Regions from separate parts of the Streptomyces sp. NPDC006296 genome, predicted to be linked through region 2. Evidence: riboswitches for the same ligand, from Rfam matches in the RefSeq annotation. Region 2 holds a riboswitch; the other holds the start of a gene.
The links. A riboswitch is a leader RNA that binds a small molecule or an ion and turns the genes downstream of it on or off. The one in region 2 is predicted to bind S-adenosylmethionine.
Positions count from the first base shown of each region.

Region 1 (15,019 bases), on a different contig from region 2:
CGCCCGCGTTCGACCTGCACCACCCGGAGATCACGGCGCTCGAGCAGCTGGATCACCTGTCCGAGGGTGAGAAGGTCCTCGTCGGCGGCAAGGAGGACGGCAAGTGAAGATCCAGGGCAAGCTCTTCATCTGGCTGAGCGTCTTCCTGCTGATCATGGCGGCCACGTACGGCGTCTGGTCCAAGGAGCCGGTCGGCACCACCGCGCTGGTCCTGGCCTTCGGGCTGTCCATCATGATCGGCTTCTACCTGGCGTTCACCGCCAACCGGGTCGACGCGATGGCCCAGGACGACAAGGAGGCCGACGTCGCGGACGAGGCCGGTGAGGTGGGCTTCTTCTCGCCGCACAGCTGGCAGCCGCTCTCGCTGGCGATCGGCGGCGCGTTCCTCTTCATGTCCGTCGTCTTCGGCTGGTGGCTGGCCTACTTCTCGGCCCCGCTGCTCCTGATCGGCCTCTTCGGCTGGGTCTTCGAGTACTACCGGGGCGAGAACCGCACCCAGTAGGACACGCCCGCAGGACGCGTCGCACCCGACGGGGGCCCGGACCGCTCAGTGATGAGCGGGCCGGGCCCCCGTTTGCAGTCACTGAACGCGCTGGATCGGATGAATCTTCTTAGCGTGAGTTCATGAACCACACGCCGCGCATCCGCACCGTAGTGAGCTGCACTCTGCTGGTCGTGACCCTGGTTGCAGGTGCGACCGCCTGTGGAGGGTCCGACAGCGATCCGCTGTCGATGCGGCCCCACGACGCCGCCGACCTGATCTCCTTCAACGGCCCCGCCGAGGACGAGAAGGCCGATCCCGACAAGCCCATCGAAGTCACCGTCAAGGACGACGACGCGAAGATCACCGACGTCACGGCCGTCGACGCCGAAGGACGGCACCTGGCCGGCGAGCTCGACGCCGACGGGAAGCGGTGGCACTCCACCACCTCGCTCGCCGCCGGCACCCGCTACTCCGTCAAGGTCTCCACCGAGAACGAGGACGGCGCCCCCGGCAGCCGCACGTACGCCTTCGGCACGGCGGCGGCCAAGAAGTTCCTCAAGGTCTCGTTCGGCCCGCAGGCGGGCACCTACGGCGTCGGGCAGCCGCTCACGGCGGAACTCAGCGCTCCGGTCCCCGACCGGGCCGCCAGGGCCACCGTGGAACGCGGGCTGCAGGTCCGCTCCACGCCCGCCGTCACGGGCTCCTGGTACTGGGTCGACGACAAGACCCTGCACTACCGCCCCAAGGAGTACTGGCCCGCCGACGCCACGATCGACGTCCGCAGCAACCTCAAGGGCATCAAGGTGACGAACGCCCTCTACGGCGCCGCCACGAAGCCCCTGAAGCTGACCACGGGGGACCGCATAGAAGCGATCACGGACGCCTCGGAGCACCACATGACCGTCCTGCGCAACGGCGAGGTGATCAACACCCTGCCGGTCACCACGGGCAAGCCCGGGTTCGACACGCGCAACGGGGTCAAGGTGGTGCTGGCCAAGGAACAGTTCGTACGTATGCGCGGGGAGAGCATCGGCATCGCCGCCGGCTCCTCGGAGTCCTACGACCTGCCGGTCTACTGGGCGACCCGGGTCACCTGGAGCGGCGAGTACGTCCACGCCGCGCCCTGGTCGACGGGTTCGCAGGGCAGCGCCAACGTCAGCCACGGCTGCACCGGGATGAGCACCGCCGACGCCGAATGGTTCTTCGACACCGTCCGTGAGGGTGACATCGTCAAGGTCGTCGGGAGCGACGGCGAGACGATGACCCCCTTCGACAACGGCTTCGGCGACTGGAACCTGGAGTGGGACGCCTGGCAGAAGGGCAGTGCCCTGCACGGCGGCGGCACCCCGGACACGGGCACCGACGTCGAGACGGCGCGGCTGCGCCCCCAGGTCTGATCCGCCCGGGAGTGCGCCGCGCCCCCGAGCACCGCCGCGGAGGGGCCGGGGGCCCCTCCGGATCAGGCCTCCACGGACAGCCTGTGCCGCAGCAGGGAGGCCAGGGCGTCGGCGAAGTCGACCGGGTCCACCGGATGCGTCACGGCGGCGTCCGCACGGCTCCAGGTGGCCAGCCAGGCGTCCTGCGGGCGTCCGATCAGCAGCAGCACCGGCGGGCAGTCGAAGATCTCGTCCTTGATCTGCCGGCAGACCCCCATGCCGCCCGCGGGGGCCGTCTCGCCGTCCAGCACGCAGACGTCGACGCCGCCGCGGTCCAGTGCGGCGAGCACGGCGGGCAGGGTGGCGCACTCCAGGAACTCCACCGGTGGGACGTCCGCCGCCGGCCTGCGCCCGGCTGCCAGCCGCACCTGCTCGCGGATGTTGGCGTCGTCGCTGTAGACCAGGACCGTGGCGGTCGGCTGCATTGTTCCTCCGTGACGTCTGTGTCTTCGGGGCTCTCCGGGCATGAACCGATGGGCGGATCGTACTCCGGCGGACTGTCTGTCAGCACCGGTAATGACATCGATTCGATGGGCCGTTCGGTGAGCACACACACCGCTGACACACCGAACGGCACCCCCGGGAGTGAGGGCGGGATAAGCGACCGACATAATGTCGGTCGTGGCGACAGCAACGACAGTAGAAACCGGGCACGCGCACCCGTCGGTCAATCGGCCGAACCTCACCAGCGTCGGAACCATCATCTGGTTGAGTTCCGAGCTGATGTTCTTCGCGGCCCTCTTCGCGATGTACTTCACCCTGCGATCGGTGATGGGACCCGATCACTGGAAGGAGATGGCCCACCATCTGAACTTCCCGTTCTCGGCGACGAACACCACGATCCTGGTGCTTTCCTCTCTCACCTGCCAGCTCGGCGTCTTCGCCGCGGAGCGGGGCGATGTGAAGAAGCTCCGCACCTGGTTCATCATCACGTTCGTGATGGGTGCGATCTTCATCGGCGGCCAGGTCCTCGAGTACACCGAGCTGGTCAAGGAGGCGGGTCTCTCCCTGTCCTCCGACCCGTACGGTTCGGTGTTCTACCTGACCACCGGCTTCCACGGTCTGCACGTGACAGGCGGTCTCATCGCCTTCCTGCTCGTCCTGGGCAGGACGTACGCGGCCTCGAGATTCACCCACGAACAGGCCACCGCCGCCATCGTCGTGTCGTACTACTGGCACTTCGTCGACGTCGTCTGGATCGGCCTGTTCGCCACGATCTACATGATCAAGTAACCGGGCTCGCACCCACTCACCATCGACGCAGAAGATCCTGACACCGGGGTAATCCGTGAAAAAGCTCTCCGCACGACGACGCCATCCGCTGGCGGCGGTCGTCGTACTACTCCTCGCGCTGGCGGCTACCGGGGGGCTGTACGCCGCGTTCGCGCCTGCGGGTAAGGCGCAGGCCGACGAAACCGCCCAGTCCCTCGCCATCGACGAGGGCAAGAAGCTCTACTCCGTGGGCTGTGCCAGCTGCCACGGATCCGGCGGTCAGGGCACCACCGACGGGCCGTCCCTCGTGGGCGTCGGCTCCGCCGCCGTCGACTTCCAGGTCGGTACCGGACGCATGCCGGCCCAGCAGCCGGGCGCCCAGGTCCCGAAGAAGAAGGTCATCTACAACCAGGCCGAGATCGACCAGCTCGCGGCGTACGTCGCGTCGCTGGGAGCCGGCCCGATCACGCCCACCACGAGCCAGGTCGACCCCTCGGGCGCCGACGTGGCCAAGGGCGGTGACCTGTTCCGCACGAACTGCGCGCAGTGCCACAACTTCACCGGTGAGGGCGGCGCCCTCACCAAGGGCAAGTACGCGCCCAGCCTCGAAGGCGTGAGCCCGAAGCACATCTACGAGGCCATGCAGACCGGCCCGCAGAGCATGCCCTCCTTCCCGGACAGCACCATGCCGGAGCAGGAGAAGAAAGACATCATCGCGTACATCAAGACCGTCAACGGTGATGAGTCGGCGACCCCCGGCGGACTCTCGCTCGGTGGCCTCGGCCCCGTCAGCGAAGGTCTCTTCGGCTGGATCTTCGGCCTGGGCGGCCTGATCGCCATCGCCGTATGGGTCGCGGCCCACACCGCTAAGGCCAAGAAGTCATGAGTAGCCAACAGATTCCAGAAGAGAACCTGCCGGTAGAGCAGGGCACCGCGCACGGCGCGGTCGACGGTGCGGGCGACCCCTTCGCCGACCCGGGGCTGCCGGCCCACAAGCCGCGCATCCAGGACATCGACGAACGGGCCGCGGACCGCTCCGAGCGGGCCGTCGCCCTCATGTTCACGCTGTCCATGCTGGCGACCGTCGGCTTCATCGCCGCGTACGTCATCTTCCCGGTCGACAAGATCGTCTACATCTGGCCGTTCGGCCATGTGAGCGCGCTCAACTTCTCCCTGGGCCTGACCCTGGGCCTGGCGCTCTTCCTCATCGGCGCGGGCGCCGTCCACTGGGCGCGCACCCTGATGTCCGACGTGGAGGTCGCCGACGACCGGCACGCGATCGAGGCGACCCCCGAGGTCAAGGCCAAGGTCCTGGCCGACTTCGCGGACGGCGCCCGGGAGTCCGCGCTCGGACGCCGCAAGCTGATCCGCAACACCATGTTCGGTGCGCTGGCCCTGGTGCCGCTCTCCGGCGTGGTGCTGCTGCGCGACCTCGGTCCGCTGCCGGAGAAGAAGCTGCGCAAGACGCTGTGGGCCAAGGGCAAGCAGCTCGTCAACATGAACACCATGGAGCCGCTGCGTCCCGAGGACGTCGTCGTCGGTTCGCTGACCTTCGCCATGCCCGAGGGCCTGGAGGAGGACGCGCACGACTTCCAGTCGCAGATCGCCAAGGCCGCCCTGATGATCATCCGCATCGAGCCGGACAACATCAAGGACAAGCGCGAGCGCGAGTGGGCCCACGAGGGAATCGTGGCCTTCTCCAAGATCTGCACCCACGTCGGCTGCCCGATCAGCCTGTACGAGCAGCAGACGCATCACGTGCTCTGCCCGTGCCACCAGTCCACCTTCGACCTCTCCGACGGCGCCCGCGTCATCTTCGGTCCGGCCGGTCACGCCCTCCCGCAGCTGCGGATCGGCGTGAACAGCGAGGGCAACCTCGAGGCGCTCGGTGACTTCGAAGAGCCCGTCGGTCCTGCCTTCTGGGAGCGCGGATGAGTACTGCGACGGAAACACAGCGCAAGGCGCCCGCCGGTGAGCGGGTGGCCGACTGGGCGGACGGCCGGCTCGGCATCTACGGCCTGGCCAAGGCCAACATGCGCAAGATCTTCCCGGACCACTGGTCCTTCATGCTCGGCGAGATCTGCCTCTACAGCTTCATCATCATCATCCTCACGGGTGTGTACCTGACGCTGTTCTTCCACCCGAGCATGAACGAGGTCGTGTACCACGGCTCCTACGAGCCGATGCAGGGCATCCGGATGTCCGAGGCCTACGCCTCGACGCTGGACATCAGCTTCGACGTCCGCGGCGGTCTGCTGGTCCGGCAGATCCACCACTGGGCAGCGGTGATCTTCCTCGCCGGCATGTTCGTGCACATGTTCCGGGTGTTCTTCACCGGCGCGTACCGCAAGCCGCGTGAGATCAACTGGCTGTTCGGCTTCCTGCTGTTCGTCCTCGGCATGTTCACCGGGTTCACCGGCTACTCGCTCCCGGACGACCTGCTCTCCGGCACGGGTGTGCGCTTCACCCAGGGCGCCATCCTGTCGATGCCGATCGTCGGTACGTACATCTCGATGTTCCTGTTCGGCGGGGAGTTCCCCGGCACGGACATCATCGCGAGGTTCTACTCGATCCACATCCTGCTGCTGCCGGGCATCATGCTCGGGCTCGTGGTCGGCCACCTCATCCTGGTCTTCTTCCACAAGCACACGCAGTTCGCCGGACCGGGCAAGACGAACAAGAACGTCGTCGGCATGCCGCTGCTCCCGGTGTACATGGCCAAGGCCGGCGGCTTCTTCTTCCTGGTCTTCGGCTTCATCGCGATCATCGCGGCGATCGCCACGATCAACCCGATCTGGGCGCTCGGCCCCTACCGTCCCGACCAGGTGTCCACGGGCGCCCAGCCGGACTGGTACATGGGCTTCGCCGAAGGGTTCGTCCGGGTCATGCCGGGCTGGGAGATCAACCTCTGGGGCCACACGCTGGTCCTCGGCGTACTGATCCCGCTGGTCCTCTTCGGTGTGGTCCTGGCGGCACTCGCGCTCTACCCGTTCATCGAGTCCTGGATCACCGGCGACAAGCGCGAGCACCACATCCTGGACCGTCCGCGCAACGCCCCGACCCGTACGGGTCTCGGTGTCGCCTGGGTGACGATCTACTTCGTCATGCTGATCGGCGGCGGCAACGACATCTGGGCGACGCACTTCCACATGTCGCTCAACGCGATCAGCTGGTTCGTGCGCATCGCGTTCTTCGCCGGCCCGGTCCTGGCGTTCGTCGTCACCCGGCGGATCTGCCTCGGCCTCCAGCGCCGCGACAAGGAGAAGGTGCTGCACGGGCGCGAGTCCGGCACCATCAAGCGCCTGCCGCACGGTGAGTTCGTCGAGATCCACGAGCCGCTCAGCCCGGGGCAGCTGCACACGCTCACGGCGCACGAGCAGTACAAGCCGGCCGAGATCGGCCCGACGGTCGACGAGAACGGTGTCGAGCGCAAGCCGTCGGCGCTGCAGAAGCTGCGGGTCAGGCTCAGCCGGAGCTACTTCGGCGAGAACAACCAGATCGCCAAGCCCACCGCCGAGGAGTACAAGGAGATCACCAGCGGCCACGGCCACCACTGATCACCTCAGCTGAACGCCACAGCGGGAGCCCCGTCCATCCGATGGACGGGGCTCTTCGCTGTCCCCGGGGCTGGATAAGGTGGGAGGCGTATTCCTATCGGCTGTGGACCCAGGAGCGGACCATGAACGTGGTGACCCCGGACGGCGGCGGCAGCGTGGCGGGCCTCCCCCGGACTCCGTCCGGGGACACGCCCACCTGGCCCGGCGTGCTGACGCCCCTGCTGCGCGGTGAGGACCTCGGTGCGGACGACACGGCCTGGGCCATGGACCGCATCATGAGCGGCGAGGCCACGGACGTGCAGATCGCCGGCTTCGCGATCGCGCTGCGGGCCAAGGGCGAGACCGTCGACGAGGTCACCGGCCTCGTCCGCGCCATGTACGCGCACGCCCACACCATCGAGGTCCCCGGCCGCACGGTCGACATCGTGGGGACCGGCGGCGACATGGCCAAGACGGTCAACATCTCCACGATGTCGGCGATCGTCGTCGCCGGTACGGGCGCGAAGGTCGTCAAGCACGGCAACCGCGCGTCGTCCTCGGCCAGCGGCGCCTCCGACGTGCTGGAGAAGCTCGGCGTCAATCTCGACCTGTCGCCGCGGCGCGTCGTCGACGTCGCCGAGGAGGCGGGCATCACCTTCTGTTTCGCGGTGAAGTTCCACCCCGCCCTGCGGTACGCGGCCAGGGCCCGCAAGGAGCTCGGCACGCAGACCACCTTCAACATCCTGGGCCCGCTCACCAACCCGGCCCGGGTGCGGTCCCAGGCCATCGGTGTGGCCGATCCGAGAATGGCGCCCATCGTGGCCGGCGTGCTGGCCGACCGGGGCAACTCGGCGCTCGTCTTCCGGGGGGACGACGGCCTCGACGAGCTGACCACCACGGCCACCTCCCGGGTCTGGATCGTCCGCGACGGCGGCGTCCGCGAGGAGGCGTTCGACCCGCGTGACGTCGGTCTCGACCTGGTCCCCGTCGAGGCGCTGCGCGGAGCGGACGCCTCGTACAACGCGGACGTGGCGCGCCGGCTGCTCGACGGGGAGACCGGCCCGGTGCGCGACGCCGTCCTGCTGAACTCCGCCGCCGCGCTGGTCGCGCTGGACCCGGGCGCGGGCACGCTGGCCGAGCAGCTCGCGGGCGGCATCGAGCGGGCCGCCGCTTCGATCGACTCGGGGGCCGCCAAGCGGGTCCTGGAGCGCTGGGTGGCGGCCAGCACCACCTGAGCGCGGCGCGGCTCCACCCGCCGGCCGGCAGGGGCGCGGTCCGCATCGCGGACCGCGCCTTGCGCGTCCCGGGCGATGTGGCAAGATGCTGCGCAGGTCATGAGTGACAGCGACCACGGCCCCGGCCCGCTGTCCGGCAACCCTCCGTCCGTGGCGGGGTGCCCCGGGTGAAGACCAGGCCGCAGGCAGCGAGGTCTGCGGCAAGCGCGGGCCCCTCGGCATCCTCGAATGCCACCCCTTGGGGTCCTTGGTCCCAGGGAGCCTCTTGTGAGCAAGCGAATGCGATAGGGCTTCGGGCCCTCCTCCGCACACCCCCCTCTTCACTTCACGGTCCCCGTGCCGCGCGTCCCCGCGACCGCCGGTGCGCGGATCTCGCCTGCCTCTCACGGGAGTTCGCCATGTCTGTCTCCACCGTCGCCGCCGACCCGACCGTCTGTGCCCCGCTGCCGGTCCTGGGCGCGGACGTCACCGTCCCGCTCGTCACCGGCGGGGACGTCACCTACGCCGCCCTCGACTACGCCGCGAGCTCCCCGGCCCTGCAGCGGGTGTGGGACGACGTGGCCGCGTACGCCCCCTACTACGGCAGCGTCCACCGGGGCGCCGGCTACCTCTCGCAGCTCTCCACCGATCTGTTCGAGAGCAGCCGCACGACCGTCGCCGAGTTCCTCGGCTGCCGTGCGGACGACCAGGTGGTCTTCACCCGCTCGACGACCGACTCCCTCAACCTGCTGGCGGCCGCCCTGCCCGCCGGCTGCCAGGTGTTCGTGTTCGAGACCGAGCACCACGCGTCGCTGCTGCCCTGGCGGGACGCCCGGGTGACCTGCCTCGACGCGCCCCGCACCCCGGACGAGGCCGTCGCCACGCTGGAGCGGGCCCTCGCCGCCCGTGACCCCCACGGCCCCGCCCTGGTCTGCGTGACCGGCGCGTCCAACGTCACCGGTGAGCTGTGGCCGGTGCGTGAACTGGCCGCGGTGGCCCACGCCCACGGGGCGCGGATCGTGCTCGACGCGGCGCAGCTGGCCCCCCACCACCCGGTGGACATCGCCGCGCTCGACGTCGACTGGGCCGCCTTCTCCGGGCACAAGCTCTACGCGCCCTTCGGCTCGGGCGTGCTGGCGGGCCGGGCCGACTGGCTGGTGGACGCGGAGCCGTACCTCGCGGGCGGCGGCGCCTCCCGCACGGTCGCCCGGCGTGCCGACGGCGGCGTGGACGTCGAGTGGCACACCACCGCGGCCCGCCACGAGGCCGGATCGCCCAACGTCATCGGCGTCTACTCCATCGCCGCCGCCTGCAAGGCCCTGACCGAGGCCGGCTTCGACCGGCTGGTCGCGCGGGAGCAGCAGCTGGTGACCCGTGTCCGCGCGGGTCTCGCCGACGTCCCCCAGGTCACGGTGCTCTCGCTCTTCGGGGACGACGCCCCGCGGGTCGGCGTCCTCTCCTTCGTCGTCGAGGGCTGGAACAGCTCGCACTTCGCCGCGGCGCTCTCCGCCGAGTACGGCATCGGGGTGCGCGACGGGCTGTTCTGCGCCCACCCGCTGGTGCGCACCCTGCTCGGCAGCGAGCCGCAGGAGCCGGGCGAGTGCGGGGCCCCGGAGGCCGCGCCGGGGGAGCGGTCCCTCAACGCCATCCGGGTGAGCTTCGGCGCCGGCACCCCGGACGAGCACATCGACCGGTTCCTGGGCGCCGTCCGTGAGCTGGTGGCCGAGGGCGCCCGCTGGACCTACCGCACCGAGGAGGGCCGCTGCGTGCCCGACCGGGGCGCCGCCCAGGTCTGACCTGGCACCGTGCGCGAACGGCTCCGGCCGGGGAGGGAAGGCGTCGCGCCCCCTCCCCGGCCGGAGCCGTTCGCCGTCGCGGCCGCGGCGCCGGACCGCCTCAGCCGTCGAGGCCGATGGCGAAGGCCGCCTCCAGGTCGTGCTGGGAGTACGTGCGGAAGGCCACGTGGGTGTCGGTGCCCTCGACGCCCTGGATCTTGCTGATCCGGCCGGGGATGACATCGGCGAGGTCGTCGTGGCGGGCCACCCGGACCATGGCGATCAGGTCGTACGTACCGGTGACCGAGAAGACCTCGCTGACGCTGTCCAGCGCGGCGATGGCCTCGGCGATCTCGGGGATCCGGTCCACACTGGTCTTGATGAGCACGATCGCGGTGATCACGGCTGGCTTTCTCCCTCGGTGGCCGTGGCTGGAGACTTCACTCTAGTCCCACGGAACCGCACCCAGGCGTAGAGGAACCCGGCCGCGAAACCCGCCACGTGCGCGAGGTACGCCACGCCCGGGCCGCTCCCGGCGCTCCGTGCCGCCAGCCACTGGAGGACGAACCAGAAGACGAGCACGATCCAGGCGGGGAAGCGCAGCGGGAGGAAGAAGAGGAACGGGAAGAGGCTGGTGACCCGGGCCCTGGGGAAGAGGTAGAGGAAGGCGCCGAGCACCGCGGAGATCGCCCCCGACGCGCCGACCAGCGTCTGGTCGGAGTCCGCGTGCACGACCGCGTAGGCGGCCAGGGCGAAGTAGCCGCACAGCAGGTAGAAGAGGGTGAACTCCACGCGGCCCATGCGTTCCTCGGCCATCGCGCCGAACACGTGGAGGAACAGCATGTTGCCCAGCAGGTGCAGCCAGCTGCCGTGGACGAAGAGCGCGGTCAGCGGGGTGAGCAGCGCGTGCGCGGAGCCCGCCACGAGCTCGCTGGGGATCACGCCCCACCGCTCGAAGTACCCGGCCTGCGCGGCCAGCAGCGTGTCGGTGTCGCCGTAGACCGGGTTGAACCCCGAGAGCGGACTGATCAGGAACACCGCGACGCACAGCGCCATCAGCCCGTACGTGACCGGGGCGCCGCCGGCCGCGGCCGCCGCCCCGAACTCCCTCGCCCGCCCCCGCCAGTCGACTGCCCGCAGATCGATCACGTACAGAGCATGACGCACCGGCCCGGAACGGGGCAGAGCGCCTCGCCGTGTCGGCCGGTATGCACGAGGCCGTAGGGTTGCGGGAGGACATCCGCAGTTCGACGGCGCACCGCGAGATCGACGACCCGGGCACGCACGAGACTCGACGCACGACGAAAGAGGACGCAACGATGACGACGGTTCCCCAGCCGACCGCCGGGACCCGCTGGCGCTGCACGCTCTGCGGCAACCTCACCCGTTTCGACGTGACGCGCTCCTCGAAGGTCGTGGAGTACGTGCACCTCGACCTGGCCGGGGAGTCGAGTGTCGAGGAGCGAGAGGTGGTCAGTGAGACCATCGAGTCGGTGCGCTGCCGCTGGTGCAACGCCCTGGACCAGATCGAGCTGGTCGACAGGCCTGGTGCCGACTCCTGACGGAGCCGCGCGGACAGACACATAGGGGTGATGGAAGGTGGAGCAGCCGACAGGCGGCACCGGACCGGCCGACGCGGCCGGCGGCGCCGACGAGTCGCTCGACCGTCCGCTGCCCGAAGGCGTCCGCCGCAGGGTGGTGGCGCTGGTCTCGGACGCGTTCGGCGGGCTGACCGTCGGTGAACTCCCCGCCCAGCTGCGGCAGTACGCCCGCTTCACCCCGAGCCGGCGGGCCAAGTTCGCCGGTAACGCCATGGCCGCTGCCCTGGAGAGCGACCCGGTGTTCCGCCGGCGCATCGCCGAGCGCATCGGCCAGACCCAGCCCGAGCTGGCCGGGGCCCTGGAGTCCGGTGCGCCGCCCGCCGCCGCCGACCCGGTCGACGTGGCGGCCGCCGCCTACGTGCTGCGGCCGCCCGGCTGGGTCAAGCTGGTCGCCGCAGCCGGCGAGGAGGTCCAGCGGGCGCACGCCGAGCGTGCGGACGAGGAGGCCAGGCGCGAGCTGGAGCGGCTGCGCGAGGAGCTCGACCGCGCCCGCGGCCAGACCAGGGCGGACACCGAACGGCTGCGCGCGGAGCTGGAGGCGGCCCGCAAGGAGGGCGACTCCCTGCACCGCAAACTGCGCAGCGCCCTCAGCGAGGTGAAGCGCGGGGAGGCGGCCCTGCGCAAGGCGGGCGCCGAGACCGACAGCGTACGCGCCGAGAGCGCCGCCCAGGTCTCCGCCGCCGAGAGCGAGACCCGCCGGCTCAAGGCGCGGCTGGCCGAGGCGGAGTCCTCGGTGGAGGCGGGCCGCAGGGCGGCCCGTGAGGGGCGCTCGGTCGAGGACATGCGGCTGCGGCTGCTCCTGGACACCGTGCTCGACGCCGCGCAGGGGCTGCGCCGCGAGCTGGCCCTGCCGCCCTCCTCGCTCCGCCCCGCGGACGGCGTCGAGGCGGTGGAGCCCGGCCGGATGTCCCCCAAGGACATCGCCGCCAGGGCCCTTTCGGAGACCGACCCGGCGCTGCTCGACCAGTTGCTGGCCCTCCCGCAGGCCCATCTGATCGTCGACGGCTACAACGTCACGAAGACCGGCTATCCCCAGATGCCCCTGGAGAAGCAGCGGTTGCGCCTGCTGGGCGGCCTCTCGGTCCTCGCGGCGCAGACCGGTGCCGAGATGACCTGTGTCTTCGACGGCGCCGAGCTGGCCGTCCCGGTGCTCCTCGCACCGCCCCGCGGGGTGCGGGTGCTCTTCAGCAAGGCCGGGGTGACCGCGGACGAGCTGATCCGGCAGCTGGCGCGCGCCGAACCGCCGGGCCGGCCCGTCGTGGTGGTCTCCACCGACCGCGAAGTGGCCGACGGCGTCGCGAAGGCCGGTGCGCGGCCGGTCGCGTCCGCCTTGCTCCTGAAGCGCCTTTCGCGCGTCTGAGGCGCCATGTCGGTCATGCGCGACTTGCCGGATTTCATGGAACGTACCGTCAAGTCGCCGCTACACGCAGTGCGGTGAAAGTAAAGAAGTGCCTGGTGTGACGAGATTTTCCCCGTGAGGATTTGAACTGATCACAAGATGGTCACTAGGGTCAGGCTTCGAACCTTCGCACGGTTGATTACCCATCCGGGGTGACGGCGAAGGAACCGCCGAGTCCGTGACATGCACGGAGCCGGGGATCCGTATGTCATCCCCCACTACCCGGTAGGCGGCTCGAGGAAGAAGGAGCTCGCCTTCGTGGCGTCCCACCGTCGTCCCAAGCAGCCGAGCCGCACCCGCGTGACCGTGCTCACCGCGACCGCCGCAGCGGCCGTGGCCCTGACCTCCCAGGCCGCCCACGCCGACCCCAAGCCGACCAAGAGCGAGGTCAAGGCGAAGGTCGACAAGCTCTACCACGAGGCCGAGGAAGCCACCGAGAAGGCCAACGGCGCCAAGGAGCAGCAGGACAAGCTCAAGGAGCAGGCCGACGCCCTCCAGGACAAGGTCGCCCGCGGCCAGGACGAGCTCAACGCCCTGCGTGGCGAGCTCGGTTCGCTCGCGACCGCGCAGTACCGCTCCGGCGGGCTCGACCCGTCCGTGCAGCTGCTGCTCTCCTCGGACCCGGACAGCTTCCTCGACCAGGCCTCCGCGCTCGACCAGCTGACGGCCAAGCAGGCCGAGTCGCTGCAGAAGATCCAGGCGAAGCAGCGCACCCTCGCGCAGCAGCGCAAGGAGGCGCAGGGCAAGCTCGCGGACCTCGCCGACGTCCGCAAGTCGCTGAACGAGAACAAGAAGAAGTACCAGGGCAAGCTGGCCGACGCCCAGAAGCTGCTGAACACCCTCACCGCCGCCGAGCGGGCCAAGATGGCCCAGGAGGAGCAGCGCGCCAGCCGCGCCGCCGGTGACCGGGTCGAGCTCGGCAACGAGGTCCCGGCGTCCGCCCGCGGCGCCGCCGCCCTCCAGGCCGCGTCCACGCAGCAGGGCAAGCCGTACGTCTCCGGCGGCACCGGCCCCAACTCGTTCGACTGCTCGGGTCTGACCCAGTGGGCCTACGCCCAGGCCGGCGTCCAGATCACCCGCACCACGTACACCCAGATCAACGACGGTGTCCGGATCGGCCGCGGCGGTCTGAAGCCGGGCGACCTGGTCTTCTTCAACAACACCTCGCACGTGGGCCTGTACGCGGGCAACAACCAGATCCTGCACGCCCCGAAGCCGGGCGCCGTGGTCCGCTACGAGTCGATGGACTACATGGGCACCTTCCAGTTCGGCGTGCGCGTCTGACGCCCGAACGGGCGAATCACCGCACCCCCCGACTGAGCCCCGCCCCGCCGGAGACCACAGGTCACCGGCGGGGCGGGGCTCTTTCGTCCGCCTCCTCCTCCGGCGTGGCCGTTGGTCACGGCGTGTCCGTCCGGTTACTGTCTGCGCTGCCGTGCGGCTCACGGTCGTCGTTCCGCCCGGCCCGGGCGGCAGGGGCCGCGCACGTCTGCGTACAGCGGAAGGGAGTGCGGCTTCCTGTGGTGTCGCATCGCCGCCCCGACCGGCCCGGTCCCGACCGGGCCGTCCGGATCACCGTCCTGTCGGCCGCCATGGCCACCGCCGCCGCGGCCCTCGGCGCCGCCCCCGCGGGCGCCGCGCCCGAGGACACCCACGAGACGGCCAGGGCGGCCGTCGACCGGCTGTACGCGGAGGCCGAGCGCGCCACCGAGCGCTACAACGGCGCCCGGGAGGACCTGGGCCTGCTGCGCGGCCGGATCGCCGCGGCCCAGGACGCGGCGGCCCGGACGCAGGAGGACGTCAACCAGCTGCGCGCGTCCCTCGGCTCGATGGCGGGCGCGCAGTACCGCACGGGCGGCATCGACCCCTCGGTCGCGCTGCTGCTCTCCTCCGACCCGGACACCTTCCTGGACCGGGCCGCCGCCCTGGACCGCGCGGGCGAGCGCAGGGCCGTCACGCTGAGCAAGCTGCGGCGCGCCCAGCGCAGGATCGCCCAGAGCCGCGCGGAGGCCGCCGGGGCCCTCGCCGCCATGGAGCGCGACCGCGCCGCGGTGGCCCGGCACAAGCGCACCGTGGAGACCAAGCTGGAGCGGGCCAGGCACCTGCTGCGCACGCTGCCGGACGGCGACCGCGCGCCGCTCGGGCGTGCCTCGCGCTCCGCGGACCCCGGGACGCTCGCCGGGGACGCCCCCGCCTCCGCACGCGGGCTGGCGGCCCTCGCCGCGGCCCGGCAGGCACTGGGACGCCCGTACGTCTGGGGCGCCGGCGGCCCCTCCGCGTTCGACTGCTCCGGGCTGATGCAGTGGGCGTACGCCCAGGCCGGTGTCGCCCTGCCCCGGACCTCGCAGGCCCAGCGGTACGC
Region 1 is NZ_JBEXRT010000047.1:9,247-24,265, forward strand. Features, by position in the region: gene ctaD (cytochrome c oxidase subunit I) at 1-107, shown strand, start outside; gene ABZ172_RS25905 (cytochrome c oxidase subunit 4) at 104-502, shown strand; gene ABZ172_RS25910 (Ig-like domain-containing protein) at 625-1,881, shown strand; gene ABZ172_RS25915 (hypothetical protein) at 1,944-2,345, opposite strand; gene ABZ172_RS25920 (heme-copper oxidase subunit III) at 2,533-3,153, shown strand; gene ABZ172_RS25925 (c-type cytochrome) at 3,209-4,018, shown strand; gene ABZ172_RS25930 (Rieske 2Fe-2S domain-containing protein) at 4,015-5,067, shown strand; gene ABZ172_RS25935 (cytochrome bc complex cytochrome b subunit) at 5,064-6,689, shown strand; gene trpD (anthranilate phosphoribosyltransferase) at 6,812-7,903, shown strand; SAM riboswitch class IV at 7,999-8,116, shown strand; gene ABZ172_RS25945 (aminotransferase class V-fold PLP-dependent enzyme) at 8,302-9,678, shown strand; gene ABZ172_RS25950 (Lrp/AsnC ligand binding domain-containing protein) at 9,779-10,060, opposite strand; gene ABZ172_RS25955 (rhomboid family intramembrane serine protease) at 10,057-10,713, opposite strand; gene ABZ172_RS25960 (hypothetical protein) at 10,977-11,219, shown strand; gene ABZ172_RS25965 (NYN domain-containing protein) at 11,257-12,618, shown strand; gene ABZ172_RS25970 (NlpC/P60 family protein) at 12,916-13,941, shown strand; gene ABZ172_RS25975 (C40 family peptidase) at 14,178-15,019, shown strand, end outside.
Region 1: linked by a shared signal. The riboswitch ahead of ABZ172_RS25945 (aminotransferase class V-fold PLP-dependent enzyme) and the one ahead of thrC (threonine synthase) in region 2 are both predicted to bind S-adenosylmethionine.

Region 2 (15,019 bases):
CGCCTCGGCGATCTTGGCGCCGATCTCGGTGTCGGCGGCGGAGATGGAGGCCGTCGAAGCGATCTGCTCCTTGGTCTCCACGTCCTTCGCCTGCTCCAGCAGAGCGGCGGAGACGGCCTCGACGGCCTTCTCGATGCCACGCTTCAGAGCCATCGGGTTGGCACCCGCGGCGACGTTGCGCAGACCCTCGCGGACGAGCGCCTGGGCGAGAACGGTGGCGGTGGTCGTACCGTCGCCGGCGACGTCGTCCGTCTTCTTGGCGACCTCCTTGACCAGCTCCGCACCGATCTTCTCGTACGGGTCCTCGAGCTCGATCTCCTTGGCGATGGAAACACCATCGTTGGTGATCGTGGGCGCGCCCCACTTCTTCTCGAGGACGACGTTACGGCCCTTGGGGCCGAGGGTGACCTTGACGGCGTCGGCGAGCTGGTTCATCCCGCGCTCGAGACCGCGCCGTGCCTCCTCGTCGAACGCGATGATCTTGGCCATGTGAAGTGGTCCTCCCGGACAGGGGTGGATTTCTCCGGACCGGGAGGCGCCCGCGACGGACGGCCAGCGTGCTGGGTGGTTCCTTGCCCCACCGAGCCTGCGGGCCTCACCGGCCCGGTCCAAGTTCTGTCACTCTCACCTGGAGAGTGCTAAGCCAATGATTAGCACTCGACCCCTTCGAGTGCAAGCGCCTTCGAACAAGGCCGGGGGGTGGCGGACGGGAGCGCGCGCCCCGGAACGGGGCCCGCCGGGGCCGCGCACCCCCGGGGTGCAGACGCACGTGAGGCCCGTCCCCCGGTGGGAGGTACGGGCCTCGCGTGTGTGAGTGGTGTCGTTGGCCGACCGCGCCGAACTCAGCCGACGGCGAGCTTGACCATGTCCGCCTGCGGCCCCTTCTGGCCCTGCGAGATCTCGAATTCAACTCGCTGACCCTCTTCGAGGGTGCGGTACCCGTCCATCTGGATCGCGCTGTAGTGGACGAAAACATCCGCACCACCGTCGACCGCGATGAAGCCGTACCCCTTCTCCGCGTTGAACCACTTGACGGTGCCCTGAGCCATGCCCAACTCCCCTATTACTGGCCCTTGCACGAGCCCGCACTTCGCGGGCCCGGGTCAGAACTCACCCTCCGACAGGAGAGGGTGGCATACGCCGGAACGCGTCGACCGCGGCTGAATGTATCTGCCCAACTGCCCTCTGCAACAGGTCAATCGGACGAGAATTCTGGGCACGGGCCACCGCACGCTTGGGGGGAATTCACGGGATTCCAGGGCAAGTCGGGCCGGGCAAAGGCGACTTATGCCTCAAGGAGTGCACGCACTTTGGCTGCTTCTTGTCGCGGCAGGGGGCGCTCCCGGAGGAGGACGGCGCGGACGGCTGCGGGGACTTCCCCAACTGTACCGTGCTCAACCATGCAGAATGACCCCCTCCGTTTCTCTCACGGAGGGGGTCATCGTGTGTACGCGGTGCGGTCGGCGGCCGAGCGGCCGCACACCGTCCGGGGCCGTCAGCCGCCGGCGACGGCCGGGATGATCGAGACGCCCGCGCCGTCCGGGGTGGCCGCGTCCAGGCCGCCCTCGAAGCGCACGTCGTCGTCGTTGACGTACACGTTGACGAAGCGGCGCAGCTTGCCCTGGTCGTCCAGGACGCGGGCGCCGATGCCCGGGTGGTTCGCCTCCAGCGAGGCGATGACCTCGGAGAGGATCGCGCCCTCGGCCGGGACCTCGGCCTGACCGCCCGTGTAGGTGCGGAGGATGGTGGGGATACGGACCTTGACGCTCATGTGGGTGCCTTCCTTCGGTCTCGGGTGGTCAGTTGGCGGCGGCGAGGCCGGCTTCGCGGAACGCGTCCAGGCTGGGCCGGATCGTCGCCGACAGGCCGGTCGTGGGGGCGACCGCGTCGAGCGTCTTCAGGCCGTCACCGGTGTTCAGGACGACGGTCGTCAGGGACGGGTCGAGCAGACCGGCCTCGATCAGCTTCCGCGTCACCCCGACCGTCACCCCGCCGGCGGTCTCCGCGAAGATGCCCTCGGTGCGGGCCAGCAGCTTGATCGCGTCGACGACCTGCTCGTCGTTCACGTCCTCCACGGCCCCGCCGGTGCGCCGCGCGATGTCCAGCACGTACGGGCCGTCGGCCGGGTTGCCGATCGCCAGGGACTTGGCGATGGTGTCCGGCTTCTGCGGGCGGACCACGTCGTGGCCGGCCTTGAAGGCGGTGGAGACCGGGGAGCAGCCCTCGGCCTGCGCACCGAAGATCTTGTACGGCTTGTCCTCGACGAGACCGAGCTTGATCAGCTCCTGGAGGCCCTTGTCGATCTTCGTGAGCTGCGAGCCGGACGCGATGGGGATGACGAGCTGGTCGGGCAGCCGCCAGCCGAGCTGCTCGCAGATCTCGTACGCCAGGGTCTTGGAACCCTCGCCGTAGTACGGCCGCAGGTTGACGTTGACGAAGCCCCAGCCCTCGCCCAGCGGGTCGCCGATGAGCTCCGAGCAGAAGCGGTTGACGTCGTCGTAGTTGCCGTCGATGCCGACGAGCTCGCCGCCGTACACCGCGGCCATGACGACCTTGCCCTGTTCCAGGTCGTGCGGGATGAACACGCACGAGCGGAAGCCGGCCCGGGCGGCGGCGGCGCCCACCGCACCGGCGAGGTTGCCGGTGGAGGAGCAGGACAGGGTGGTGAACCCGAAGGCGCGGGCGGCCTCGACGGCGATGGCGACGACACGGTCCTTGAAGGAGTGCGTCGGGTTGCCGGAGTCGTCCTTGACGTACAGGCCGCCGGTCACCCCCAGCTCGCGGGCGAGGTTGTCGGCCTTGACCAGCTTGGTGAAACCGGGGTTGATGTTGGGCTTGTCCGCGACGTCGGAGGGGACGGGCAGCAGCGGCGCGTAGCGCCAGATGTTGGCCGGGCCCTCGGCGATGCGCTTCTTCAGCTCTTCGGGGGAGCCGCTCGGCAGGTCGTACGCCACTTCGAGCGGCCCGAAACAGGACGCACAGGCGAAGAGGGGGCCGAGGGCGAAACGCTCACCGCATTCGCGGCAGGAAAGCGCCGCGGCGGGACCGAGATCCACTGCGGGGGAATCGGTGTTCTCTGCGACGGTCTGGACGGCCATGATGGCGGAGGCCCTTTCTCCTCATCTTCCTCGCGACGTATTTCGCCGCAAGACGGAATTGGCACCTTCCCCACCGTGGCCTCACGGCCGGCAGGAGGGTTGCCGGGACTTCAACGGGCCGTTCCCTCAGTCCCTCTGGATGAGCGCTGTGGCACCGGACCATCGATCCGGGCGTTTATGGGCGGACCGACCCCGACATGCGAGGGTCATCCGCGTTGTTCAAGACTGTAACCGAAGCACCGGACGGTTGAGATAGTCGTCCGACCCGCGAGATGGATCACATACAGGGAGTACCGACCGTGCTGGAAGAGGTGGAACGCTGGCTGACCAGGCGTTCCTGGTCTGCTGCCGACCGCCCGCTCGACCGTCTCACGGCCGCCCGGGCGAAGGATCCGCACCGCTCGCGCGTGAGCGTCGTCCTGCCCGCGCTGAACGAGGAGGCGACGGTCGGGGCGATCGTGGCGGAGATCCGGCGCGAGCTGATGGAGAAGACACAGCTCGTCGACGAACTGGTGGTGATCGACTCCGGTTCCACCGACGCCACGGCCGACCTCGCGCGACGGGCCGGCGCCCGGGTCGTGCACCGGGACTCCGTGCTCCCCCGGATACCCGCGCTCCCCGGCAAGGGCGAGGTGCTGTGGCGGTCCCTGCTGGTGACCACCGGGGAGATCGTCTGCTTCGTCGACGCGGACCTGAGGGACTTCTCCGCGGAGTTCGTGTCCGGCATCGTCGGCCCGCTGCTGACCGATCCCCAGGTCCACTTCGTGAAGGCCATGTACGACCGGCCGCTGGGCGACACCGCGGGACAGGGCGGCCGGGTGACGGAGCTGGTGGCCCGCCCGCTGCTCAACCTGCACTGGCCGCTGCTGGCCGGCTTCGTCCAGCCGCTCGGCGGCGAGTACGCGGTGCGGCGCTCGCTGCTGGAGCAGCTCCCCTTCCCCGTCGGGTACGGCGTGGAGCTGGGCCTGCTCGTCGACGCGCTGCACACCGTCGGCCTGGACGCGCTCGCGCAGGTGGACGTCGGTGTGCGCAGGCACCGCCACCAGGACGGCCAGGCCCTCGGCCGGATGGCCGCCGCGATCTACCGCACGGCCCAGCTGCGGCTCTCCCGCGGGGCCCTGGTGCGGCCCGAGATCACCCAGTTCGAGCGCGGCCCCGGCGGCTTCGTCCCGCGCACCCACGCCGTGGACACCGAGGAACGGCCGCCGATGCGGGAGGTGGCCGAGTACGCCGAGCGTGACGCGGCGTGACCGAACACGCGTCCGGGTTCCCGCCCGCTCCACGTTTGGAGGGATACCGGACGGGCTAGGTTCGGGTACATGGTCTCCGCGCACGCTGCCCAGGTCCTCGTCGCGTCCAATCGCGGCCCGGTCTCCTACACACGACGGGACGACGGCACACTCGACTCCAGACGCGGCGGTGGCGGGCTCGTCTCCGGCCTGAGCGCCGTCGACGACAAGCTGTGGGTGTGCGCCGCCCTCAGCGACGGCGACCGCGAGGCCGTCCGGCGCGGGGTGTCCGAGCCGGGCGTCCGGATGCTCGACATCGACGCCGGGGTCCACGCCGACGCCTACAACGGCATCGCGAACTCCGTGCTCTGGTTCGTCCACCACATGATCTACCAGACCCCGGTCGAGCCGGTCTTCGACGCGGAGTTCCGCCGCCAGTGGGCCTCCTACGAGACGTACAACCGCGCGTTCGCCCAGGCCCTGGCCGAGGAGGCGGGCGAGGGCGCCGCGGTCCTGGTGCAGGACTACCACCTCGCCCTGGTCCCCGGCATACTGCGCGAGCTCCGCCCCGACCTGCGGATCGGGCACTTCTCGCACACCCCCTGGGCGCCCGTCGACTACTTCCGGCTGCTGCCCGACGACATCGGCGAGCAGCTGCTCAACGGCATCCTGGGCGCCGACCGCGCCGCGTTCCTGACCCGCCGCTGGGCGGACGCCTTCATCGGCTGCTGCACGGAGATCCTCGGCGGCACCGGCCGCACCCGGATCGGGGTGCACGGACTGGGCGCCGACGCGGACTTCCTGCGCCGCCGCTCGCGCGAGGCGGACGTGGACGCGCGCATGGAGCTCCTCCGGGACCAGGTCGGCGCCGGCCGGCGGACCATCGTGCGGGTGGACCGCACGGAGCTGTCCAAGAACATCGTCCGGGGGCTGCACGCCTACCGCGCCCTGCTGGAGGAACGCCCCGAGTGGCGCGGGCGGGTGGTCCACATCGCCTTCGCCTACCCCTCCCGGCAGGACCTCGCGGTCTACCGCGACTACACGGCCGAGGTCCAGCGGGTCGCCGACGCCGTCAACGCGGAGTACGGCACCGGGGACTGGACCCCCGTCCTGCTCCACGTCGACGACGACTTCGCCCGCTCCCTGGCGGCGTACCGGCTGGCGGACGTGGCGCTGGTCAACCCGATCCGCGACGGCATGAACCTGGTCGCCAAGGAGGTGCCGGTCGTCTCCGACGAGGGCTGCGCCCTGGTCCTGTCCCGCGAGGCGGGGGCCTACGAGGAGCTCGGCGCGGACGCCCTGGTGGTCAATCCCTACGACGTCTCGGCCACGGCGGACGCGCTGCACGAGGCGCTCACCATGGAGCCCGGCGAGCGGGGCGCCCGCTCGAAGCGCCTGGCCGCCGCGGCGACCGCGCTGCCGCCGCAGCAGTGGTTCCTGGACCAGCTGGACGCGCTGCGGGAGTAGGGGCTCCGCCCGGTCGTCACCGGCGGGAGCGCCCGGACCCCCGGCCGCGGCGGCCGGTGGGCCCGGCCGCCCGGTCCGCCGGGCTCACCGCCCGGCGTCGGCCAGCTGTCCCCCGAGCGTCCCGAGGAGCTCCGCCACCGCTGCCGGTCCCGGCAGCAACAGGTCCGCGCGCTCCGCGAGTTCGGGGACCTCGGAACCGCTGCATACCAGCAGGCCGTTGATCCCCCGGGTACGGAGCTTCTCCACGGCGGCGTAGGCGGCGAGGTCGCCGAGGTCGTCGCCGGCGTACAGCACGGTCTCGGCGCCGACCTCCTCGACGTATCCCTCCAGCGCCACGCCCTTGTCCGTCCCGGCCGGCCGCAGCTCCAGGACCAGGCGGCCCGGTTCGACGATCAGGCCGTGCCGGGCGGCCAGCTCGCCCAGCGGACCGCGCAGCGACTCGAAGGCCCCCTGCGGGTCGGCCGCCCGGCGGGTGTGCACGGCGACCGCGCGGCCCTTCTCCTCGATCCAGGTGCCGTCGTCGGCGCCCGCCCGGGCGAGCACGGCGGGGAGCTCCGCCCGGACGGCCTCCACCCCGGGGTCCGGCGCGGGGGCGTGGACGGCGGCGGTGGCGGCGTCCCAGCGTTCGGCTCCGTAGTGGCCGAGCACGACGAGGTGGTCCAGGCCGGCCGCACCGGCGAAGCCGCCGTACCGCACCGCGGTGTCGGCCGGACGGCCGGTGATCACGGCGACGGCGGCGACCCGGGGCGCGAGCACGGACAGCGCGGGGACGACGTCGGGGTGGGCGCGGGACCGCTCCGGGTCCGGGACGATGTCGGCCAGCGTCCCGTCGAAGTCCAGCGCGACGACCGCGCGGGAGGGCCGGGCGAGGAGTGCGGCGAGGCCTTCGCGGCCGGCCTGGGTGGACGGGATCGGGAGGGGGTGTGCCGGGTTGCCCATGCGGGTGAGCGTAGCGGGCGGGCCGCCGCACCGCCCGGCTCCCCTCCCCGCGGGCGCGACCCGGGACGGGCCGGGTCCGCGGAACGCGGGGCCTGCGGATCGCGGGCCTGACCGCGGCCGGGCGCGCGGATCGCGGGCGGGCCGGGCCGACGACGTGCGCGCGCCGTCTCTCTCCGGCGCGGGCGGCGGCTCAGCGGCGTCCGCGCCGTGCCTCGCGGACCCGCCGGAGGCGGTTCACGGTGACCGGGTCCTCCTCCAGCGCACGCCGGTCGTCGAGGAGCGCGTTGAGCAGCTGGTAGTAGCGGACCGGTGAGATCCCCAGCTCCTCCCGGATCGCCCGCTCCTTCGCGCCGGGACCCGGCCAGGAGCGCCGCTCCAGGGCCAGCACGGCGCGCTGCTGAGCGGGGAGCGGGGCAGCGCCATCGAGGCCGGCGGGGCCATCAGGGTCGGCAGGGCCATCGGGGCCGGCGGGGTCATCGGGATCGGCAGGGCCATCGGGGCCGGCGGGGTCATCGGGGTCGGCGGCGGTCATGTCGACCAACCTACCCAGGGCACCCGGGGACCGCGGTCCGGGCGGGGCCGGACCGCCCTACCGCACACTCTCGGCCTGCCGGGCCTCGGTCGCGATGGTGCCGAGGACGCTCTCCGGGTTGCCTCCGGGCTCGACCGCGGAACCGATCCTCTCCTTGATCATCTCGCTGACCTGGGCCCACGAGGTCTTGCCGAAGGGGTACAGCTGCGAGTTCGGCAGCGCCGACAGGAACGCGTGCAGCTGTGCCTGCTTGCCGTCGGCCTCCATCGCGGTGGAGGCCGTGCTGGTCACGGGCAGCAGGTCGTACTGGTCGGCGAAGGCCAGCACGTTGTCGTCCTGGTAGGCGAAGTCGAGGAACTTGCCCGTCTCCACCCGGTGGCCGTTCTGCTTGAAGCCCATCATCCAGTCGGCGACGCCCATCGAGCCGGTGGCCGGACCGTCGGGGCCCGGGAGGGGGACCATGCCGACGTCGACGCCCTTCTTCTCGGCCTCCTGCATCAGGGTGGGGTGCCCGTTGAGCATGCCCACCTCGCCCTCGGTGAAGGCGTCGAAGGCGGTCGCCCGGTCGAGCTTCCCGGGCGCGACGGGGCCGGTGAGCCCCTTGCCGACGAGGTCGTTCTTGAGCCAGCGGAACGTCGCCACGTTGGCCTCGGAGTCGATCGCGTAGTTGCCGACCTCGTCGGTGTAGCCGCCGCCCCCGCTGAGCATCCACATCAGGGTCTCGGCCTGGGACTCCTCCTGGCCGAGGGGCAGTGCGAAGGGGTAGGTCACACCGCGCCTGTCGAGCGCGGCGGCGTCGTTCCTGATGTCGTCCCAGGTCTGCGGGGCTCCGAGGCCGGCCTTGGCGAAGAGGCCCTTGTTGTAGAAGAGGAGCCGGGTGCTGGCCACGAACGGCAGCCCGTACAGGCTGCCGTCGACCTCGCCCGCGTCGGTGAGCGAGGGCAGGAAGTTGGACGAGGTGCGGATGGCGATCATCTCGTCGGCGGGGTAGAGCTTGCCCGCCTTCGCGTAGTCGGCGTACGCGCCGATCTGGGCGATGTCGGGGGCCTCGCCGGCCTTCACCATCTCGGCGACCTTGCGGTCGACGTCCTTCCAGGAGTAGACGCTGACCTCGACCTTGATCCCGGGGTTCGCCTTCTCGAACCGTCCGACGAGGTCGTTCCAGTAGGTCGCCGAGCTGTTGCCCGCACCGGTGCCGTAGTCGGCCGCCACCAGCCGCAGGGTGACGTCGCCGCCCCCGGTGTCCGCACCGCACCCGGACAGCGTCGCCGTCATACCGAGTGCGGCCACTACCGCGGTCAGACCAACCAAGCGCCGCTGCACAGCCCTGCCCATCCCTACGTCGATCGAAGCGGGCACCACCGATCCGGCGACGCGTCCGCGGTCATGCCCCACCTCCGGGCGGAGATGCGCACCACCAGGAGGTCTACACCACTTGTCCACGGATTCGACAATCGAAGGACTGTCCCATTTTGTATGGGTGCTCAACAAACCGGGATAGTGGACTAGACCTTTTTGGGGTCGCCGGGCGAAACTGTCTCCGTGAGACACGTCATCGCCCTCGATGTGGGCGGCACAGGAATGAAGGCCGCTCTGGTCGGGGCCGACGGCACCCTGCTCCACGAGGCGCGCCGGGCCACCGGCCGGGACCGCGGTGCCGACGCCGTCGTGGAGACCATCCTGGGCTTCGCCGCGGAGCTGTACGCCCACGGCGAGGAGCACCTCGGCGAGGGAGCCGTCGCCGCGGGCGTCGCCGTGCCCGGCATCGTCGACGCGGAGCGCGGGATCGCCGTCTACGCCGCCAACCTCGGCTGGCGCGACGTGCCCCTGCGGAAGCTGCTCGGCGAACGGCTCGGCGGCGTACCGGTCGCACTCGGCCACGACGTCCGCACCGGCGGACTCGCCGAGGGGCGGATCGGCGCCGGCCGGGACGCGGACCGCTTCCTGTTCGTGCCGCTCGGCACCGGGATCGCCGGCGCCATCGGCATCGCGGGCCGCATCGAGGCGGGCGCCCACGGCTACGCGGGCGAGATCGGTCACATCGTCGTCCGGCCGGACGGCCCGGACTGCGGCTGCGGACAGCGCGGTTGCCTGGAGACGCTCGCCTCGGCCGCCGCGGTGTCCAGGGCCTGGGCCGCCGCCTCCGGCGACCCCGGCGCGGACGCCGCGGACTGCGCCCGGGCCGTGGCCTCCGGCGACCCGGCGGCCCTGCGCGTGTGGCAGGACGCCGTCGACGCGCTCGCCGCCGGACTCGTCACCGCGCTCACCCTGCTGGACCCCCGCACGCTCATCATCGGTGGCGGTCTCGCCGAGGCGGGGGAAATCTTGTTCACACCACTGCGTGCGGCCGTCGCGGGACGGGTCACGTTCCAGAAACTGCCCCACATCGTCCCGGCGGCCCTCGGGGACACCGCCGGATGCCTGGGCGCAGGGCTGCTCGCCTGGGATCTACTCTCCACGGAGGTATCCGCCTGATGGCCGGACGCGCAGACAGCACGGTTCTCGCAGGTGCCCGGGTGGTGCTTCCCACCGGGACCGTCGAGAACGGCCGGGTGATCGTCGAGGGCACCCGGATCGCCGGCAGCACGACGGCGGACGCCCGGACCGTCGACCTCTCGGGACACTGGGTGGTCCCCGGATTCGTGGACATCCACAACCACGGCGGCGGCGGGGCGTCCTTCGCCACCGGCACCGCCGAGGACGTCCTGGCCGGGGTGCGGGCGCACCGCGCACACGGCACGACGACCGTCGTCGCCTCCACCGTCACCGGCGAGACGGACTTCCTGGCCCGCCAGGCCGGCCTGCTCTCCGAACTGGTCGAGCAGGGCGAGCTCGCCGGGATCCACTTCGAGGGCCCCTTCATCTCGCCGTGCCGCAAGGGCGCCCACAGCGAGGCGCTGCTCCGCGACCCCGACCCGGCCGAGGTCCGCAAGCTGCTCGACGCGGCGCGCGGCACCGCCAGGATGGTCACCCTCGCCACCGAACTCCCGGGCGGCATCGAGTCCGTACGGCTGCTCGTCGAGCACGGGGTGATCGCCGCGGTGGGCCACACGGACGCCACGTACGAGCAGACCGTCGAGGCGATCGACGCGGGCGCCACCGTCGCCACGCACCTCTACAACGCGATGCCCGCCCTCGGCCACCGCGCCCCGGGCCCGATCGCGGCGCTCCTGGAGGACGAGCGGGTCACCGTCGAGCTGATCAACGACGGCACGCACCTGCACCCCGCCGCCCTCGGGCTCGCCTACCACCACGCGGGCGCCGACCGGGTCGCCCTGATCACCGACGCGATGGACGCGGCCGGTGCGGGCGACGGCCTCTACCAGCTCGGACCGCTCGCCGTCGAGGTCAGGGACGGTGTCGCGCGCCTCGTCGAGGGCGGCTCGATCGCGGGCTCCACCCTCACCCTGGACACCGCCTTCCACCGGGCCGTGACCGTCGACCGGATCCCCGTCGAGGACGTGGTGCGGTCCATCTCGGCCAACCCGGCCCGGCTCCTCGGCCTGGACCACCGGATCGGCTCGCTGGACCCGGGCAAGGACGCCGACCTGGTGGTCCTGGACGCGGACTTCACGCTCAGGGGCGTCATGCGCCGGGGCGAGTGGATCGTGCGGCCCCCCACCGTCTGACGGTGCGTCCGGGCCGGGCGCGGGCCCGGCCACAGGGCGAACGAATAACGAAGAGACGGCGGTTGTCCGGGAGACCTGGGACGGCCGTCGCCTCTTTGGCATGATCACCGGGAGCGGCGCCGCGGGGGACGGCGCGGCGACGGACCACGAGGGAACCGGGGGCCGGTACGGGTGATCCTGACCGTCACGCTGAACACGGCGCTCGACCTGACGTACACCGTCCCCGCCCTCGTCCCGCACACCAGCCACCGGGTCCGGGACGTGACCGAACGCCCCGGCGGCAAGGGCGTCAACGTCGCCCGGGTGCTCGCCGCGCTCGGCCACGACACCGTCGTCACCGGCTTCGCCGGCGGCCCCACCGGAACCGTCCTGCGCGAACTCCTCGGCGCACTCCCGCACCGCCCCGCCGACGCGCTCGTCACCGTCGCCGGAAACACCCGCCGCACCCTCGCCGTCGTCGACCGCTCCAGCGGCGACACCACCCAGCTCAACGAACCGGGCCCGCACATCGACGCCGGTGAATGGGCCTCCCTGCTGGGGACGTTCGGGGACCTGCTCCCCCGGGCCGCGGCCGTCGCGCTCTGCGGCAGCCTCCCGCCCGGCGTCCACGTCGGCGCCTACGCGGAACTCGTCCGCCGCGCCCGCGCCGCCGGGGTGCCGGTGCTCCTGGACACCGGCGGTGAGCCGCTGCGCCGCGGCATCGCCGCCCGGCCCGACCTCGTCAAGCCGAACGCCGAGGAGCTGGCCCGGCTCACCGGGACCCGCGAGCCCCTGCGCGCCACCCGCGACGCCCGCCGCCGCGGCGCGCACGGCGTCGTCACCTCGCTCGGCCCGGACGGGCTCCTCGCCGTCACCCCCGACGGCGACTGGCGGGCCGCACCGCCGTCCGCCGTGCCCGGCAACCCGACGGGCGCGGGCGACTCGGCCGTGGCCGGACTGCTCTCCGCCCTCGCCGAAGGGCTCGGCTGGCAGGACCGGCTGACCCGCGCGGTGGCCCTGTCGACCGCGACCGTACTGGCCCCGGCAGCGGGCGAGTTCGACCGCGCGGCCTACGAGGACCTGCTGGGGCGGGTCACCGTCGAACCGCTCGCACCGGCCGCCTGAACGGCCCCGGGAACGACCGCGTCCCGGCTCGCTGGGCGATACCGGGACGACGGGGTGCTGCACCTCAGCGGCGGGTCAGCCCTTGACGTGACCCGACTTCAGCGACAGCTGGTCGAGGTTCGCGTCGCACGAGTCGCCCTCGTTGCACGACAGCATCAGCTTGTTCGAGCCCTTGTCCAGCTGGACGTACGCGTACGTCATCGTCCAGCCCTTCTCCAGGTCGCCCTCCGCGGCGTGCGCGAAGTTCGTCATGTTGATCGAGCGCGGGTCCTGGTCGTTGACCGTGAGGGAGGTCTTGGCGTCCTTGCCCGGCACGCCGTACGTCACGTACAGCGTGTACGCACCCGCCTCCGGCACGTCGACCGTCCAGGTCGCCGAGCGGCCGACCTCGTTGAGGTTGATGTACTGCCCGTTGGCGCTCTTGGCACCCTTGACGGTGTTGTCCAGCGAGGCGCTGCCCCCGAGGGTCAGCGTCGCCGCGTCCTGCTCGGGCAGCTCGACCGGCTTGTCGGACTGCTTCTCGGACGGCTCCGGCTTCGGGGACTCGTCGACCTGGTCCGACGGACCCTGCGAGGATCCGGCCTCTTCCTTCTTGCCGTCGCTGTCGTCGCCCGTCATCAGGGCCGCGCCGATGCCGATGAGCACGACCGCGACCACGGCGACCGCCGCGATCAGCAGCGCCCTGGTGTTCGGCCCGCCGCGGCCCGGACCCGAACCCCGGCCGCCGCCGTGGCCCACGGACCCCGACTGCACGGTGGCCGCACCACCCGGGTACGTCTCCGGCGCCGCGTACTGCGCGTTCGGCTGGCCGTACTGCTGCTGGGGCTGGCCGTACTGCTGGGGCTGGCCGTACGCCTGCTGCGGCACCTGTCCGTACTGGCGCTCACCGACCGCCCGCACCTGGTTGTACGACGTTCTCGGCCTGCCGGGCTGCGCGGCCGGACCGGGGTAGCCGTAGCCGCCCTGCCCGGGCGGCTGTGCGCCCGCCGCCTTCCCGTCCGCGTACAGATAGCCGAACGGATCGTCGTCCTCGGGCTTGCTCGCGCCGTTGTTCCCGGCCGTCATCCCTGGGTCACTCCTCACCATGTCGCCAGCCGTCGCCGACCGGCCGAGCCTACCCCGAACGGAGCACACGTCGAATTGCCCTCGGCCCCCCGGAAAACCGGGCGGTGCACGGGAACGGCCGGGGCGTGAACGTCAGCCGGCTCTGCGGTGAACCTTGGAACGGGACCGCTTCTCCACGTACATCCGCTGGTCGGCGGAGTGCAGGACCTCTTCCGCGGTCATTCCGCACTCGGCCCAGCCGATACCGAAACTCGCCCCGACCCTGACGGCCCGGCCGTCCACCCGGATGGGCGGAATGATGGCGTTACGCAAGCGTACGGCCAGATCGGCGGCGTCCGCCGCCCCGAGACCCTCCGCGAGGACGACGAATTCGTCACCCCCGAGCCGCGCGACCGTGTCACCGTCCCGTACGCAGGTCGTCAGCCGCCGGGCGACCTCGATGAGAACCGCGTCACCCGCGTGGTGCCCGAACCGGTCGTTGATGGACTTGAAGCCGTCGAGGTCGCAGAAGAGGACCGCGAGCCCCTTCGTCCCGTCGTCGCGGTCCGGGTCGGGCGCCACGCTGTGCACATGGTGGTCGTAGGGGCCGACACCCGGCGCGACCTCGCCCTCGTACCCGTCCGCCCGGTAGGCGTGCGCCGGGCTCTCGACGTCGCCGTAGGCCGCGTCCAGTGCCTCGATCGGGGAGGAGGCGACGGAGTGAGGCCTCTCACACAGGCGCGCACCCAGCCGGGAGCGCAGCTCGGCGCTGTTGGGCAGACCGGTGAGCGCGTCGTGCGAGGCGCGGTGCGCGAGGTGGAGCTCGTTGCGCTTGCGCTCCTCGATGTCCTCGACGTGGGTGAGGAGGAAGCGCGGGCCGTCGGTGGCGTCGGCGACCACGGAGTTCCGCAGCGAGACCCAGAGGTAGGTGCCGTCCCGGCGCCCGAGCCTCAGCTCCGCGCGCCCGCCCTCGGCGGAGGTGCGCAGCAGGGTGCCGATGTCCTCGGGGTGGACGAGGTCCGCGAAGGAGTAGCGGCGCAGGACGGACGCGGGGCGTCCGAACAGCCGGCAGAGCGCGTCGTTGGTGCGGAGCAGCCTGCCGTTCTGGTCGCCGCCGATCTCGGCGATGGCCATGCCGCTGGGGGCGTACTCGAAGGCCTGGCGGAAGGATTCCTCACTGGCCCGCAGCGCCTGCTGCTCGCGCTCCAGCCTGACCAGGGCACGCTGCATGTTTGCTCGGAGGCGAGCGTTGCTGATCGCAATGGCCGCCTGGGAGGCGTACATCTGGAGAGCCTCGCGCCCCCAGGCGCCGGGACGGCGGCCGTTGCGCGGCCGGTCGACGGATATGACCCCCAGGAGGTCCGCGCCTCCGCCGGAGGCGTACATGGGGGCGTAGAGGCGGTCCAGGGGGTGCCACTCGTCCTCGAAGCGGGGCTCCGGACCCTCGGTGTGCCACTGCGGCACGTCGTCGTCGAGGAGCACCCAGCCCTCGGTGTGGGGTATGAACCGGAGCTCGTCCCAGGCCTCGCCCATCGACAGCCTGCGCTCCCAGGACTCGCGGGAGCCGACCCGGCCGGTGATCAGGGCCTCCGCGGCGCTGTTGCCGGCGAGCGCGGCGACGACCAGGTCACCGTCGGGGCGGACGAGGTTCACGCAGCCCAGCTCGTAACCGAGGCCTCCGACCACGCCGTCGGCCACCGACTGCAGCGTGTCCGCCAGGCTCCGCGCCGTGTTGAGATCAGCGACGGCCTGGTGCAGATGCCGCATGGTCGCAAGACGGACGTACGGCTCCGACTCGGCCTCCATTGCTCGCACTCCCCGAGACCTCGACAGCAACTCCAGGTTTCATATCGACGTACTGGCTGACGTGTCACGGCCACTGAATCACAGTGAGCTGTGCACCCGGTACACAGGGTCAACTAATATCGCACTCTGTGGCCCAAGTCACAAGACTTGGCAAAGGCCGCCTCCGACACT
Region 2 is NZ_JBEXRT010000016.1:119,405-134,423, reverse strand. Features, by position in the region: gene groL (chaperonin GroEL) at 1-489, opposite strand, end outside; gene ABZ172_RS14135 (cold-shock protein) at 843-1,049, opposite strand; gene ABZ172_RS14130 (MoaD/ThiS family protein) at 1,496-1,771, opposite strand; gene thrC (threonine synthase) at 1,800-3,098, opposite strand; SAM riboswitch class I at 3,117-3,244, opposite strand; gene ABZ172_RS14120 (glucosyl-3-phosphoglycerate synthase) at 3,398-4,348, shown strand; gene ABZ172_RS14115 (trehalose-6-phosphate synthase) at 4,418-5,794, shown strand; gene otsB (trehalose-phosphatase) at 5,879-6,733, opposite strand; gene ABZ172_RS14105 (DUF3263 domain-containing protein) at 6,924-7,265, opposite strand; gene ABZ172_RS14100 (extracellular solute-binding protein) at 7,323-8,600, opposite strand; gene ABZ172_RS14095 (ROK family protein) at 8,808-9,740, shown strand; gene nagA (N-acetylglucosamine-6-phosphate deacetylase) at 9,740-10,894, shown strand; gene ABZ172_RS14085 (1-phosphofructokinase family hexose kinase) at 11,066-11,998, shown strand; gene ABZ172_RS14080 (carbohydrate-binding protein) at 12,074-13,063, opposite strand; gene cdgB (diguanylate cyclase CdgB) at 13,196-14,848, opposite strand.